4 regions of the Cytobacillus sp. FSL K6-0129 genome follow, and region 1 is predicted to be linked to each of the others. Evidence: riboswitches for the same ligand, from Rfam matches in the RefSeq annotation. Region 1 holds a riboswitch; each other region holds the start of a gene.
What was found. Region 1 has a riboswitch for cobalamin ahead of MHI57_RS17560 (ABC transporter substrate-binding protein). Riboswitches for the same ligand answer to the same signal wherever they lie in the genome.
Positions count from the first base shown of each region.

Region 2: linked by a shared signal. The riboswitch ahead of MHI57_RS21005 (hypothetical protein) and the one ahead of MHI57_RS17560 (ABC transporter substrate-binding protein) in region 1 are both predicted to bind cobalamin.
Region 3: linked by a shared signal. The riboswitch ahead of MHI57_RS05000 (ribonucleoside-diphosphate reductase subunit alpha) and the one ahead of MHI57_RS17560 (ABC transporter substrate-binding protein) in region 1 are both predicted to bind cobalamin.
Region 4: linked by a shared signal. The riboswitch ahead of MHI57_RS03220 (acyl-CoA dehydrogenase family protein) and the one ahead of MHI57_RS17560 (ABC transporter substrate-binding protein) in region 1 are both predicted to bind cobalamin.

Region 1 is NZ_JBBOXM010000001.1:3,487,666-3,490,840, forward strand. It holds gene MHI57_RS17555 (hypothetical protein) at 178-957, shown strand; cobalamin riboswitch at 1,011-1,190, shown strand; gene MHI57_RS17560 (ABC transporter substrate-binding protein) at 1,298-2,260, shown strand; gene MHI57_RS17565 (FecCD family ABC transporter permease) at 2,226-3,175, shown strand, end outside.
Region 2 is NZ_JBBOXM010000001.1:4,122,399-4,125,573, forward strand. It holds gene MHI57_RS20995 (MFS transporter) at 1-432, opposite strand, end outside; gene MHI57_RS21000 (MarR family winged helix-turn-helix transcriptional regulator) at 449-892, opposite strand; cobalamin riboswitch at 1,120-1,322, shown strand; gene MHI57_RS21005 (hypothetical protein) at 1,486-1,761, shown strand; gene mmgD (citrate synthase) at 1,706-2,827, shown strand; gene MHI57_RS21015 (bifunctional 2-methylcitrate dehydratase/aconitate hydratase) at 2,844-3,175, shown strand, end outside.
Region 3 is NZ_JBBOXM010000001.1:1,048,754-1,051,928, forward strand. It holds gene MHI57_RS05000 (ribonucleoside-diphosphate reductase subunit alpha) at 1-1,952, opposite strand, end outside; cobalamin riboswitch at 2,117-2,294, opposite strand; gene MHI57_RS05005 (heavy metal translocating P-type ATPase) at 2,827-3,175, opposite strand, start outside.
Region 4 is NZ_JBBOXM010000001.1:656,638-659,812, forward strand. It holds gene MHI57_RS03215 (NAD(P)-dependent oxidoreductase) at 1-277, opposite strand, end outside; gene MHI57_RS03220 (acyl-CoA dehydrogenase family protein) at 292-1,959, opposite strand; cobalamin riboswitch at 2,161-2,345, opposite strand; gene MHI57_RS03225 (YhgE/Pip domain-containing protein) at 2,631-3,175, opposite strand, start outside.

The DNA of each region.
Region 1 (3,175 bases):
CTTTGCTAAAATGAAATGGATGAAATGACGCATTGTATCGGTTGTTTATGATTTACGTGTAGTTAGTATAAATTATTGCAGTAAAACGAAATAGTTGTGTGGTATGACGGTAATAACAAAGGTGGTACAATTTAATTTGCTCTTCGTCTTTCTATTTTCAGTTCGGAGGTTTCTAAATTGCGAAAGAAAAATCATAGTGTTCGAGATCTCATCTATATCTTATTAAACGAAAAGGACCAGTCCGTTATTTCTTATGGAATTGAATTTTCTGAGTTTATGCAATCATTACAGAACAGGACAGGGCATCTTCTATTAGTGAAGCATCAGTATGATAATGGGGAACTGAATGTACATACCATGTTTGATTGGGTGGCTCATGAAGACCTGCCAGCACTAATAAACGAAGATGTTTATAGTTATGGTGATTTTTGCTGGATAGATTTCGAGGAGGAAGAATCGTTAAATGAATTGCCTGCTCAAGCAATTGCTGAGCTCCTATATCTTAGTCATGTAAAGGAGCATTTAAAGAAACCTTTCTATAACCATTTAAGCAATCGTTATTGTTATTTAGCGCATGATGACGGTTGGTTAAATAAGGTCTATTACCGAGACTGGCAGGACTTTTACAAAATGCTTGGCGACGTTGCTGCTATGAAGATGGAGCATTTAAAAGTAGAAAAATCTTTATTAGGCCTAAAAAAGAAAAAAACATATCCGCAAGTTCCAGAAGGCGCGTTAAGGGCATTAAGAAATTTAATGAAGGAAGGCCTGGTAATTTCTTTTGAACAGAGTGAGCAGACACGTACAAAAATTAATATACCGCTCTGGACAGTTGGAGATTTCGCTAATATGGATGATATGTATGATGAGTTCGAAGCAATGAGGAAGGAAGCCACTCCAGACGCGAGATTGGTTTTTGATAAAAAACTGAAAGAATGGCAAGTAACTGATTCATAAAAATAATAATGCACCACAAAATATGATAAGGTATAATAAAATCGACAGAAAATTGTAGATTTAAGGAAATAGGTGTCAATTTTTGACTTAATAGGGGAAATTGGTGTAAAACCAATGCGGTCCCGCCACTGTAACTGGTTAATAAACAAAGAAAACTGCTATATATGTTGTATAGGAGGAGCCTTTGATTATAAACCATAAGCCAGGAAACCTGCCTATCTTCCATAAACACTGTAACCTACGAGGATAGGGGGTGTTTGGTAAGGCTTCTTTGTCGTGATTATTCCTTCCAAACATCTCCTACTAATGGGGATGTTTTATATTTTAAGGAGGGTCAATCATGAAGAAATGGTATTTATTTTTAGTCTCGATTCTACTATCAGCAGGTATTCTTGCTGGATGTGGGAATGACACAGCTGAACCGAAAAAAGATGGAGAAGAGAAGTTTGAAGAGAGTACTGAAACTAGCGATTTTCCTGTAACATTAACGGATGCTGCGGATCAAGAAGTGGTGATTGAAGAGGAACCAGAAGCGATTGTTTCATTAATCCCGAGTAATACTGAAATCGCTTTCGAATTAGGGTTAGGTGAGAAGGTAGTCGGTGTATCTGATTTTGATAATTATCCAGAAGAAGTAGCTGATATAGAAAAAATCGGTGGACAAGAATTTAATGTAGAAGCAATTATTGCTTTAAATCCAGATGTTGTATTAGCACATAATTCAGGAGCGCATAATAGTACTGAAGGCTTAGATCAATTAAGAGATGCTGGTATTCCTGTTCTAATTGTCAATGATGCACAGAATTTTGAAGAAGTATATGATTCCATTGAAATGATTGGTAAAGCAACAGGAGCAACAGAAGAAGCAAGTCAAACAGTTGAGGAAATGAAAACCCGTTTGGCAGAAATCGAAGAAAAAGCTAAGTCTGTTGAAGAGAAAAAATCTGTCTTTGTAGAAATCTCTGCAGCTCCTTCTTTATATACTGCCGGTCAAAAAACATTTATTGATGATATGCTCAATTTGATCCAAGCGGAAAATGTAATTGAAGAAGAAGGTTGGCCACAAATTGACGAGGAAGCTGTCATCGAAAAAAATCCTGATGTGATTATCACTACATACGGGTATTATACGGAAAATGCGGTAGAAACCCTTTTAAGTCGAGAAGGTTGGCAAGATGTAACAGCCGTTAAAGAGAAGCAAGTCTATGATGTGCACTCTGATAAGGTAACTCGTACAGGTCCTAGACTTGTAGAAGGAGTAGAGGAGCTTGCAAAAGCGATTTACCCAGAAGTATTTAAATAATAGAGGTGTTGCTTATCTCTGTGCGTTCGTTTTCTTATGTGTAGCAATGATGATGGGGATTTCTATAGGGACTGTTTCAGTGCTACCGTTAGATATATTCAATATCATTGGAGCGGAAATCTTACGTTTACCGATAAGTAATGATGTTAATCCAATGCATAGTAATATTGTTATGAATATTCGCTTGCCTAGAGTCGTATTGGCGGGCTTCGTCGGGGCATCACTTGCAATAGCAGGTGCTGCCTTTCAAGGTTTATTAAGGAACCCTTTAGCAGACCCTTATACATTGGGGGTGTCTTCAGGAGCTTCTGTTGGTGCTGTATTAACGATCTTTCTCGGTTTATCCATTCCGTTTGTTGGCACCTTTACTTTACCGTTATTTAGTATTACAACAGCTTTTCTAACGATAATTGTTGTCCTTTTCTTTGCGCGACAAATTGATCGTGGCATGAGAGTAGAGACAATCATTTTAACCGGTATTATCTTCAGTTCTTTTCTAGGTGCATTTATTTCCTTAATGATTGCTTTAACCGGGGATGAACTGAGACAGATTATTGGGTGGTTGTTAGGAAGCGTATCGATGAGAGGTTGGGACTATGTTCAAATCATCCTTCCTTTCTTTATCATTGGTTCTGCGATGCTCATTGCTAATAGCAAGGAATTAAATGCGATGTCATTCGGCGAAGAAAGAGCTCGTCATATCGGGGTGAATGTACAGAAACGTAAGATGATGGTCTTAATTGCCGGATCGATTTTAACTGGTGCCGCTGTAGCAGTGTCAGGTACAATCGGATTTGTCGGCTTAGTCATTCCGCATCTGACCAGATTGCTATGGGGACCAGACCATAGACACTTGCTTCCTTTATCGATGATGACAGGTGCGGGGTTTTTAATACTTGCTGATTTATTTGCAAG
Region 2 (3,175 bases), 630 kb from region 1:
ACTCATACTAAAATAGCCGATTCCTTCACCTTTCCTTGTTTGCGGTATAACTGAAGCGACAATTGTACCACTTGCTGTACTTGCCATCCCTAATGTTAAACCGTGGATAAAGCGGGTAATAAGTAAGAAATTGACATCAATTTCAATAAAATAAAGACTTGTTGATAAACTAAATAATAGTAAGCCAATGATTAAAGTCTTCTTCCGTCCAATACGATCAATATATTTACCGATAAACAATCTTCCTACCAATGTTCCTATAATAAATATGCCAGTAACTAAGCCAGCTTGGCTGGCGGTCGCATGATGTGCTTCAACGGCATACACCGCAATCGTAACCATTAATAAATAAAACACTAATGTTAGAAAAAAGTTTACGGAAGAAACGGTGATAAAGTCCTTGGTCCATAATTTTTCTTTTGTTGAACTCATATTCTTTTCTTCCTCCTTACAAATTGCTTTTAATACTATCAAAAATACGAATACATTCTTCTTGTTCCTCAGGTGTGATTCCCTCTAATATTTCCATTTCGAACTGATCAATCGGAATGCGGATTTTTTTGTATATGCGTTCACCTTCGTTCGTTATTTTCATTTTCTTTTCACGTTTATCCATGCTTGGGATTTTTTCTACATATCCATATTCCTCAAGCTGATTTATGGTCCTCGTAACTGTTGGCTTTTCGACACCTTGATATGCAGCAATCTCTACTAAAGTTGTTGGACCAAAATGGTAGAGATAATAAAGAATTGTCCACTGTGCCCGTTGTAATTGATGTTTCGTTAATAAGCTGTTTAGTCTATTCTCAAAAGGGCGATAAAGCATCATAAAGTGATGAAAGAACCTTTGGCTAGCAATAATAATATTCACCTCATTTAAAATAGTTATCAATGGTAACTAATATACTATAACAAAAAGCCGTCTTGTCTGTCTATGGGCGATAGATTTTTTTCTGTAAAATGGTAAATGTTATGTTAAAATTGTATTTCTTTTAAGAGATGTTTGTAGGCGACATTTAAATTGTTATAATAACAAGTGTTAGTTAAAAGTGAAAAGTAGTACAATTAAGAAAATAATTGTCAATTTTCTAAAATATTGATATATTTAAATAGAACAATTGAATATTTTCAAAAATAGGTGTAAATAGAATGCTAGCTTGTCTATTTACTTAAAAGGGAAGTACGGTTGGATTCCGTCGCTGTCCCGCAACTGTATTTGCGAGTGATATGAAAGATACCACTGTTTCCTAAAAATGGAGATGGGAAGGTTTCGTATCATGTTGACCATAAGCCAGGAGACCTGCCTGTTTAGTGTAAACATCAATTCCTACGTGGATATAGGAGGTGTTAAGTACGGGTAATGAATACATGCCAAGGTCGCATGTTTATTTTAGTATTCGTTTGAACTTAACAACTTCTTTCTAGAAGTTGTTTTTTTAATGGATTGATATGGTAAAAAGGTGAGCAAGAACGGAGGAAAAAGCTTTGTTTGGAACCGTTCCTTATTATGTGAACATAATGAAATCAACGATCATGATGAACAGCTATTCTGCTGAGAGTTATAGTTTAAGAAAAGTATTAGATCAGTATAAAGAAGACATCCGAACACTCTCTGTAGAAGAAGAGAAGATCCAAATATATTTAAAGAATGCTGAAAGGGCTTACAGCATTGTCAGGCACGATGTAATTGGATGGGAGGAAAATGATTGTGAGCATGGAGGAGAAGTATATACCAGGGTTAGAGGGAATCATAGCTTCTGAGACCAGCATCTCATTTTTAGATACTGTTCATGGAGAGATTGTCATAAAAGGTTATGACTTAATTCAACTTTCAAAAACGAAAAGCTATTTAGATATTATCCATTTACTTCTAGAAGATCAATTACCAACAGACGAGGAAAAAAATTCATTAGCTAATACGTTAAAGTCCTATTATGAAATACCAACGGCCGTAATGGAGGTTTTTACTCATTTACCAAAAGGAACACATCCAATGGATGGGCTCCGCACTGGCATCTCAAGCTTGGCTGGATATGATTCGACCTTAGATGATAGGTCGAAGCAAGCAAATAAAGAAAGAGCTTATCGTCTACTTGGCGGAGTTCCGACAATTGTAGCTAACAGTTATCGTATATTACAAGGTCTGGAGAGAATTGAACCGGATAAATCCCTATCATATAGTGCCAACTTTTTCTATATGTTAACTGGTAGAGTACCTTCCGATTTAGAAGAAAGAGTATTTGACCAATCATTACTTTTATATAGTGAACATGAAATGCCAAACTCAACATTTGCAGCAAGAGTAATTGCTTCCACGCAATCCGATCTATTTGGAGCGTTAACGGGCGCAGTTGCAAGTTTAAAAGGTAGCTTGCATGGCGGTGCAAATGAAGCGGTTATGTACATGTTGAATGAAGCGGAAAGTGTCGCTGGCGTGGAAGGTCTCTTCTATAAAAAACTATTTAAAAAAGAAAAGATTATGGGCTTTGGTCATAGAGTTTATATGAAAAAAATGGACCCAAGAGCATTAATAATGAAGGAAGCTCTACAGGAGTTATCCATACAAAATGGAGATGATTCGTTGCTTCGAAAATGTGAAGCAGGAGAAAGAATCATGGAAGTTGAGAAAGGGCTATACCCTAATTTAGATTATTATGCCGCACCGGTTTATGGCATGTTAGGAATTCCTATCCCACTTTACACACCGATTTTCTTTAGTGCAAGAACGGTTGGTTTATGTGCCCATGTCATTGAACAGCATGAAAACAACCGCTTATTTAGACCGCGGGTCATTTATTCAGGTGCACGTCATACTTTACCAAATTGAGGAGGAGTACGAGTAAATGCTGAAAACGAATGAAAAGGTTGAAACCGATGTTATTTTAACGGAAATTGCTGATTATGTATTGGATTATGAAATAACAAGTGAAGAGGCTTATCGCACGGCACATTATATCTTGCTCGATACAATTGGTTGTGGAATATTAGCGCTTGATTATCCTGAATGTACAAAACTACTTGGTCCTGTTGTGCCAGGAACGGTTGTACCTAATGGAACAAGAGTCCCTGGTACATCATTTGAATTAGACCCCATTAGAGGTGCATTTAATATTGGCTGTATGATTCGCTGGCTGGATTACAATGATACATGGTTAGCTGCTGAATGGGGGCATCC
Region 3 (3,175 bases), 2.4 Mb from region 1:
GGTGCAGTTACAGGAATACGATAGTCTTTTTTCTCCTCTGAGTATTGCTTGTTGAAGATTGGATCAATACTCGGTGTACTACCTGCAATTAATGCAGTTGACGCATTTGGTGCTACCGCTTGTAAATAGCCGTTTCTAATTCCTTTTGCTCTCACTTTTTCCATTAGTCCTTGCCAATCAAGTTCGCTATCAGCATTCAGGTAATCTCTTTTTTCGAAATAGGCACCTGTTTGCCAATCTGAACCATTGAATGCGGGGTAGGCTCCCTTTTCCTCAGCTAGATTCATAGAACTTTCAATTGTTAAGTAAGCAATTTTCTCGTAAAGTCGGTCTGCAAATTCTAATGATTCAGGGCTTTCCCAAACGACCTTATTAGTAGCTAATAAATGATGCCAGCCGAAAGTACCTAAGCCGATCGCGCGATACTTTTTATTCGTTAACTGCCCTTGGATAACAGGGATTTTATTAATATCAATTACATTGTCCAGCATTCTTACTTGAATAGGAATCAATCGTTCTATGACTGCTTCATTCACTGCTTTGGCAAGGTTAATAGAAGACAGGTTACATACGACGAAATCTCCAGGTGTTTTCTCGATGACAATTTTACCATCTTTTGTATACTCTTCTTCTCTTGTTGTTACACTTTGATTTTGAACGATTTCAGTACAAAGATTTGTACAATAGATCATACCTGCATGTGCGTTTGCATTCATACGGTTCACTTCATCCCGATAGAACATAAATGGTGTTCCAGTTTCTAATTGACTACGCATGATAGACTTCATAATATCGATAGCAGGAATTTCCTTCTTCGATAGCTCTTCATTATTGACGCATTCTAGATATTTCATTCTAAAAGTACCTGCACCAACTTCTTCATCATAATAATCTTCTAGTGAGAAGCCCATTTTTTGTCGAACCTCATGTGGGTCAAATAAATACCAGTTACTACGCTCTTCTACTTTTTCCATGAATAAATCAGGTAGACATACACCGGTAAATAAATCATGTGTACGTAATCTTTCATCACCATTATTTAACTTTGCATCAAGGAAAGAGAAGATATCCTTGTGCCAAACGTCTAAATAAACGCTAATTGCCCCTTGTCTTTGTCCAAGTTGATCGACACTTACAGCTGTATTATTTAGTTGTTTCATCCATGGAAGCACCCCAGATGAAGCGCCTTTGAACCCTTTAATCATACTACCTCTACTACGAATCTTACCTAAATAAACGCCGATTCCACCACCATTTTTAGATAGTGCAGCAATGTCTGTATTACTGTCATAAATTGAATCTAGACTATCATCAACTGTTTCGATAAAGCAGCTAGATAGTTGTCCCCAATTCTTACCTGCATTAGATAAAGTTGGTGTAGCTACGGTCATAAATAAGTTACTCATTGCCCAGTAAGCTTCTTTTACTAATTGCAGCCGATTTTTTTCTTCTTGATGCATAAGAATCATTGCAATAACCATCCAGCGTTCTTGAGGCAATTCAAAAATCCTCTTTTGGCGATCTTTTGCTACATAACGATCCGTAAGCATTTTGATCCCGAGATAAGTAAAGAGCTGATCTCTTTCAGGGACAATTTCTTTGCCTAATTCATCAATTTCTTCTTTTGTATAACTAGATAATAAAATAGGACTATAAATATCAATATCACTTAATTGTTGAATTAAAGAATGAAAATCACCATAAGCCTGACCACTGTACCCTCGGTTCTCAGCTGCTTGTTGATAAATCTTCTTTAAATATAAATGGGCAGCCACATATGTCCAATCAGGTTCATTAACATTTATGTAAGAAAGACATTCTAGTATTAACTGATCGTAGAAACTATCTAACTCTAAGTGATTTAATTGATCTGCACGCTTTTCTAACGCACTAATTGGTAAGTTGTTGAATTGTTGATATAATTGTTCAAAATTGACTGTCGTATCAATCATTGTTTTCAAATTCCTTCCTCCTTCAAACTATTTCTATCAAATTTAGGCATAAAAAAAACCGCCCCAGTTACACCTTGAGCGGATCAAACGACAGTATAAATACAAGTGTACAATACACTCTTTTCATCAACTGTCGTTTCATCTTCTCAAGCCCCGAAGAATTGAAACTTTTGATTAAGAAGGCAGGTATCCTGGCTTGTGTATCAATCTACTAAGAGCCTTCCCATTCTTTCAAAAGAACAGTGGTTTCCTCTTTTCGTCACACTTACAGTTGCGGGTACAGCTCCGGCTTATCCGGATTCCCATTTTAAGTCCATTTGGACTCCTTCAACCAATTACTATATGTAGTTGTTAAGAAGTAAAAAAATAACTATATATTGTATCTGAGATTGTATGAGTAATCATATCACATCATTTCATAGAATACAATTTATTTCTTTTATCTAAATCTAAAATATACATTTCGTTCTTTTAGCGGTAAATTTAAGACCATAATAAATAATAGCATTTCTTATTTGTGTAAAAAAGTCTTGAAATCCATTAAAAATTGTTCAAGCTGACCAACTCTACTTTTTTACCTTCAAACGAGTATGCTTAAACCAGAAAAGTAATAGTTTTTTGGTAAATAAATTAAAAAATCATAGAATTGTTGAAATAAATCAATGGTGTTAAAGTTGTGGGGCAAAAATTAATTAAAGGTATATTCCATATTAAAAGAAAATAATTTATCTTAAAGGACAAAATTTTTTTACCAATCTTCTTCATGTCTTCTATAAAAATAGAAAAACAAACTAACTATTTAAATTAGCTTGTTTTTCTCATTCAGTTTATTGTATAGAATGTTTTATAGAAATTCATACGGAACTTGTTATTTTTATCTTACACGTTGCAAACGAAGTGCATTTAATACAACGGACACAGAGCTAAACGCCATCGCAGCACCTGCTAACCATGGTGCTAAGAAACCTGCAGCTGCAATAGGAATACCGATTGTATTATAGCCAAACGCCCAAAAAAGATTCTGTTTAATATTACGAATGGTTTTTTTACTCATCATGATTGCATCAGCAATACTATTTAGATCACCACGCATAAGTGTAATGTCTCCTGCTTCCATGGCAATATCTGTACCTGTACCGATAGCCATGCCGATATCGGCAGTTGCTAATGCTGGGGCATCGTTAATACCATCTCCTACCATCGCTACCTTTTTCCCTTGACTT
Region 4 (3,175 bases), 2.8 Mb from region 1:
TCAGGACAATGCCTTCACGTCCTTTTGTAATCAATCCTTCCTCACCTAAATAGATTTCTTCCACCGCTTTCATTGAAGGTAAGCTTGTGAAAATAAAATTTACTTGCTTTATGATATTATTGATAGATAATCCAATCACACCTCCCGACCTTAGCAATGCCGCTTCAGCATCTTTGTTGAGGTCGACGCCGTACACTTCATTGCCTTCTGATAATAAGCTTTGCGCCATCGGTAAACCCATATTCCCTAATCCAATAAAACCGATTTTCTCACCCATCATTTAAGCTCCCTTCATTTCAGTAATTTTGGTTGATCAATAAGTATTTGTGCTAATTGCCTTTTTTTCAATAACAGATTGCTGTAGAGTGGGATTTGGTAATTTTCAATGTTTGTGAATGCAACGAATCGTTCTTTTTCATCAAGTATCGCTGCTGAAATCAGGCTAATCGTTTGTTGTTTCAAATATTGAAAGCATTGTTCGCATATAATATCAGTCGCTAAATCTTTCCACTTTTGATTTTGTTTTCGATGTTGCAGTTTTGATGTCCGCATATAAGTCGATTCCATTGTGTATAGTTCTGTGATGATATTAGCTAAAAGACGTGCATACTGCTGTTCTCTATTTATATCAATCTTTGCATTTGAAACCGCTTCCAAAGACAGCGATAACAGTTCTTTTCCTAACTCAATAAATTGGCTGTTTCTATCTTGGTGTAATGGTGTAGGGGTATTGATTGTGATATCTTTAGATGAGTGTTTGTGAAGTAAGTTTTTTGCTATGGTTAAGCGATTGATTTCGTTTGTTCCTTCAAAGATACGACTGATTCGAGCATCCCTATATAGTCGCTCAACATCGTAATCTCTCATATAACCGTATCCACCGTGAATTTGAACGGCCTCATCTGTTACATGCCCAAGCATTTCAGAGCATCGCACTTTGTTTATGGCACATTCCATTGCGAATGCTTTTAAAGAGGTGATTCCTTCATCCGTTGGAGCTTGATCAATCATATCTGCTGTGCGATAAGCGGCACTTTCACTTGCATAAATAGATGTCACCATATCAGCTAATTTTTCTTGTATCAAAGTAAATTCAACCAGCGTTCTATTAAATTGTTGCCTCTCTTTCGCATAGTTTAGAGAAAAGTTGAAGGCTTGTTTAGCTGTGCCAATATTCGAGAAAGCTAGCTTCAATCTAGCAAGATTTAATATATTCATGGCAACTTGATGACCTTTTCCTTTTTCTCCTAGTATATTAGCGGATGGCACAACGACATCTTCCAGTATAAGTGTAGCTGTTGATGATCCATGAATACCCATCTTTTCTTCTTCTACACCAATAGATACGCCTGCTGTGTCTTTTTCAACAATAAAAGCAGTCATCCCGTCATTTGTTTGGCAAAACACAACAAACACATTTGCTATGTGAGCATTGGTAATCCATTGTTTTTCCCCATTTATTATCCAACTATCACTCTTGCTGTTGTAAATAGCTCTTGTTTTAGGTGAAAGTGCGTCTGATCCAGCTCCTGCTTCCGTTAAGGCATAAGCACCAATCCAATCCCCGGAGATGAGTTGTGGTAAATACTTTTGTTTTTGTGCTTCTGAACCAAAATAAACATACGGTAATGTACCAACACCTACATGAATATTATAGGAAACACTAAAAGCCCCACCGTATCCTATCTTTTCAGCAATAAGCCCGGATAATTTTTTACCAAGTGCAAACCCGCCATAATCTTCAGGTACATCAATAGCAAGTAGACCAAGTTCCCCTGATTTTTTAAACAGATTCTTAGCCACTTCATAGTTCTTTTTTTCTAATGAATCTATTTGGGGCAACACTTCATTCTTAATAAATAATTCTGCCGTTTGTGCAATGAGTTGTTCCTCTTCAAGAAAATCTTCAGGAGAAAAAATATCTCCCTTTTCTTCTAGCGTTTTTTTTAGCTTCGCCATCGTGCACTCCCTTTACATCTTTCTATCTCCTTTGATTGAGCGCTTGCTCAAATCAGTACTAAGAAGCAAACCTCCTTCAAACAAAAAACAACTCCTATTAAAAGAAGTTGTTAAGTAACGAGTGGACAAACAAATAAACATGTGTAGTGTTATATACATGTTCTTCTATCCGCACTTAACACCCCCTATCCGCGTAGGTAATGATGTTGGCTAAAACAGGCAGGTCTCCTGGCTTATGGTCGTGGCGGATTTGCTCCTTCCCCATTCAATAATGAATAAGTGGTTATGTACAATCCGCTCGCATATACAGTTGCGGGACAGCACCGGAGTCTAACCGGTTTCCCTTTTAAGCTTGATGAACAAGCACCTGTTTATTTAGCTTATTTAGTTTTCACACTAACAATATATCAATTTTTCGGAAAATTTACAATTTATTTTTTAGAATATGTATTCTCAGCTTAAAATGATGAAAAAGTTAGGCTCTTTATCATTTTTCTTCCAACCACAATATAAGCTAGAGTCATTGATTAAATCCACTCCTACAACCCGAGTAGAAGAAAGCCTAATTCTTCATTTTGACCGATCGTTTGATGTAACATGAAAGGTTTATATAAATTTACCACCAAAAAGAGAAACACGCCTCCTAGATTGCAGTGGCGTGTTTTTCAAGTTTACTTAAATAAGTTAAGAAGTTTCTCGAAGAATCCTACTTTATCTTTTGTTTCTTTTACATCTTCTTTGTTATCTTTTATTTTAATCTTATCTGTTTGGATGACAAATTGGACTAGTTCCAACTTTTCATTATTTTTATCTGATACAAAAGAAATTGGCTCATAATCAGATTTATCATATTGCGATATCATTTCATCCACTTCTTTTGTCACCTCATCAGGAATGTCTTTAGTTGCATCATGTAATTGTCCAGTTCCATTATGAAGCGAGCCAGCTCCTTTGGTTAGTTGCTCAGCTCCAGATAGAGAACCGCTAATTCCTTCATGGATGTCATTATATGATGTACTTAATTCAGAAACACCGCCTGTATAAGCAAGTAACCCTTGGTGGAATTGATTATAGTTAGATACCATTTCTTCAACACCAGATGTCAATTGTTTTAAACCTTCATCAATGTCAATTTGAAGAATAGATTCATCTATATTAGATGATATTGCACGGAGGTTACCTGCTGCTTCTCTCATTGATTGACTAAAGGTTGATA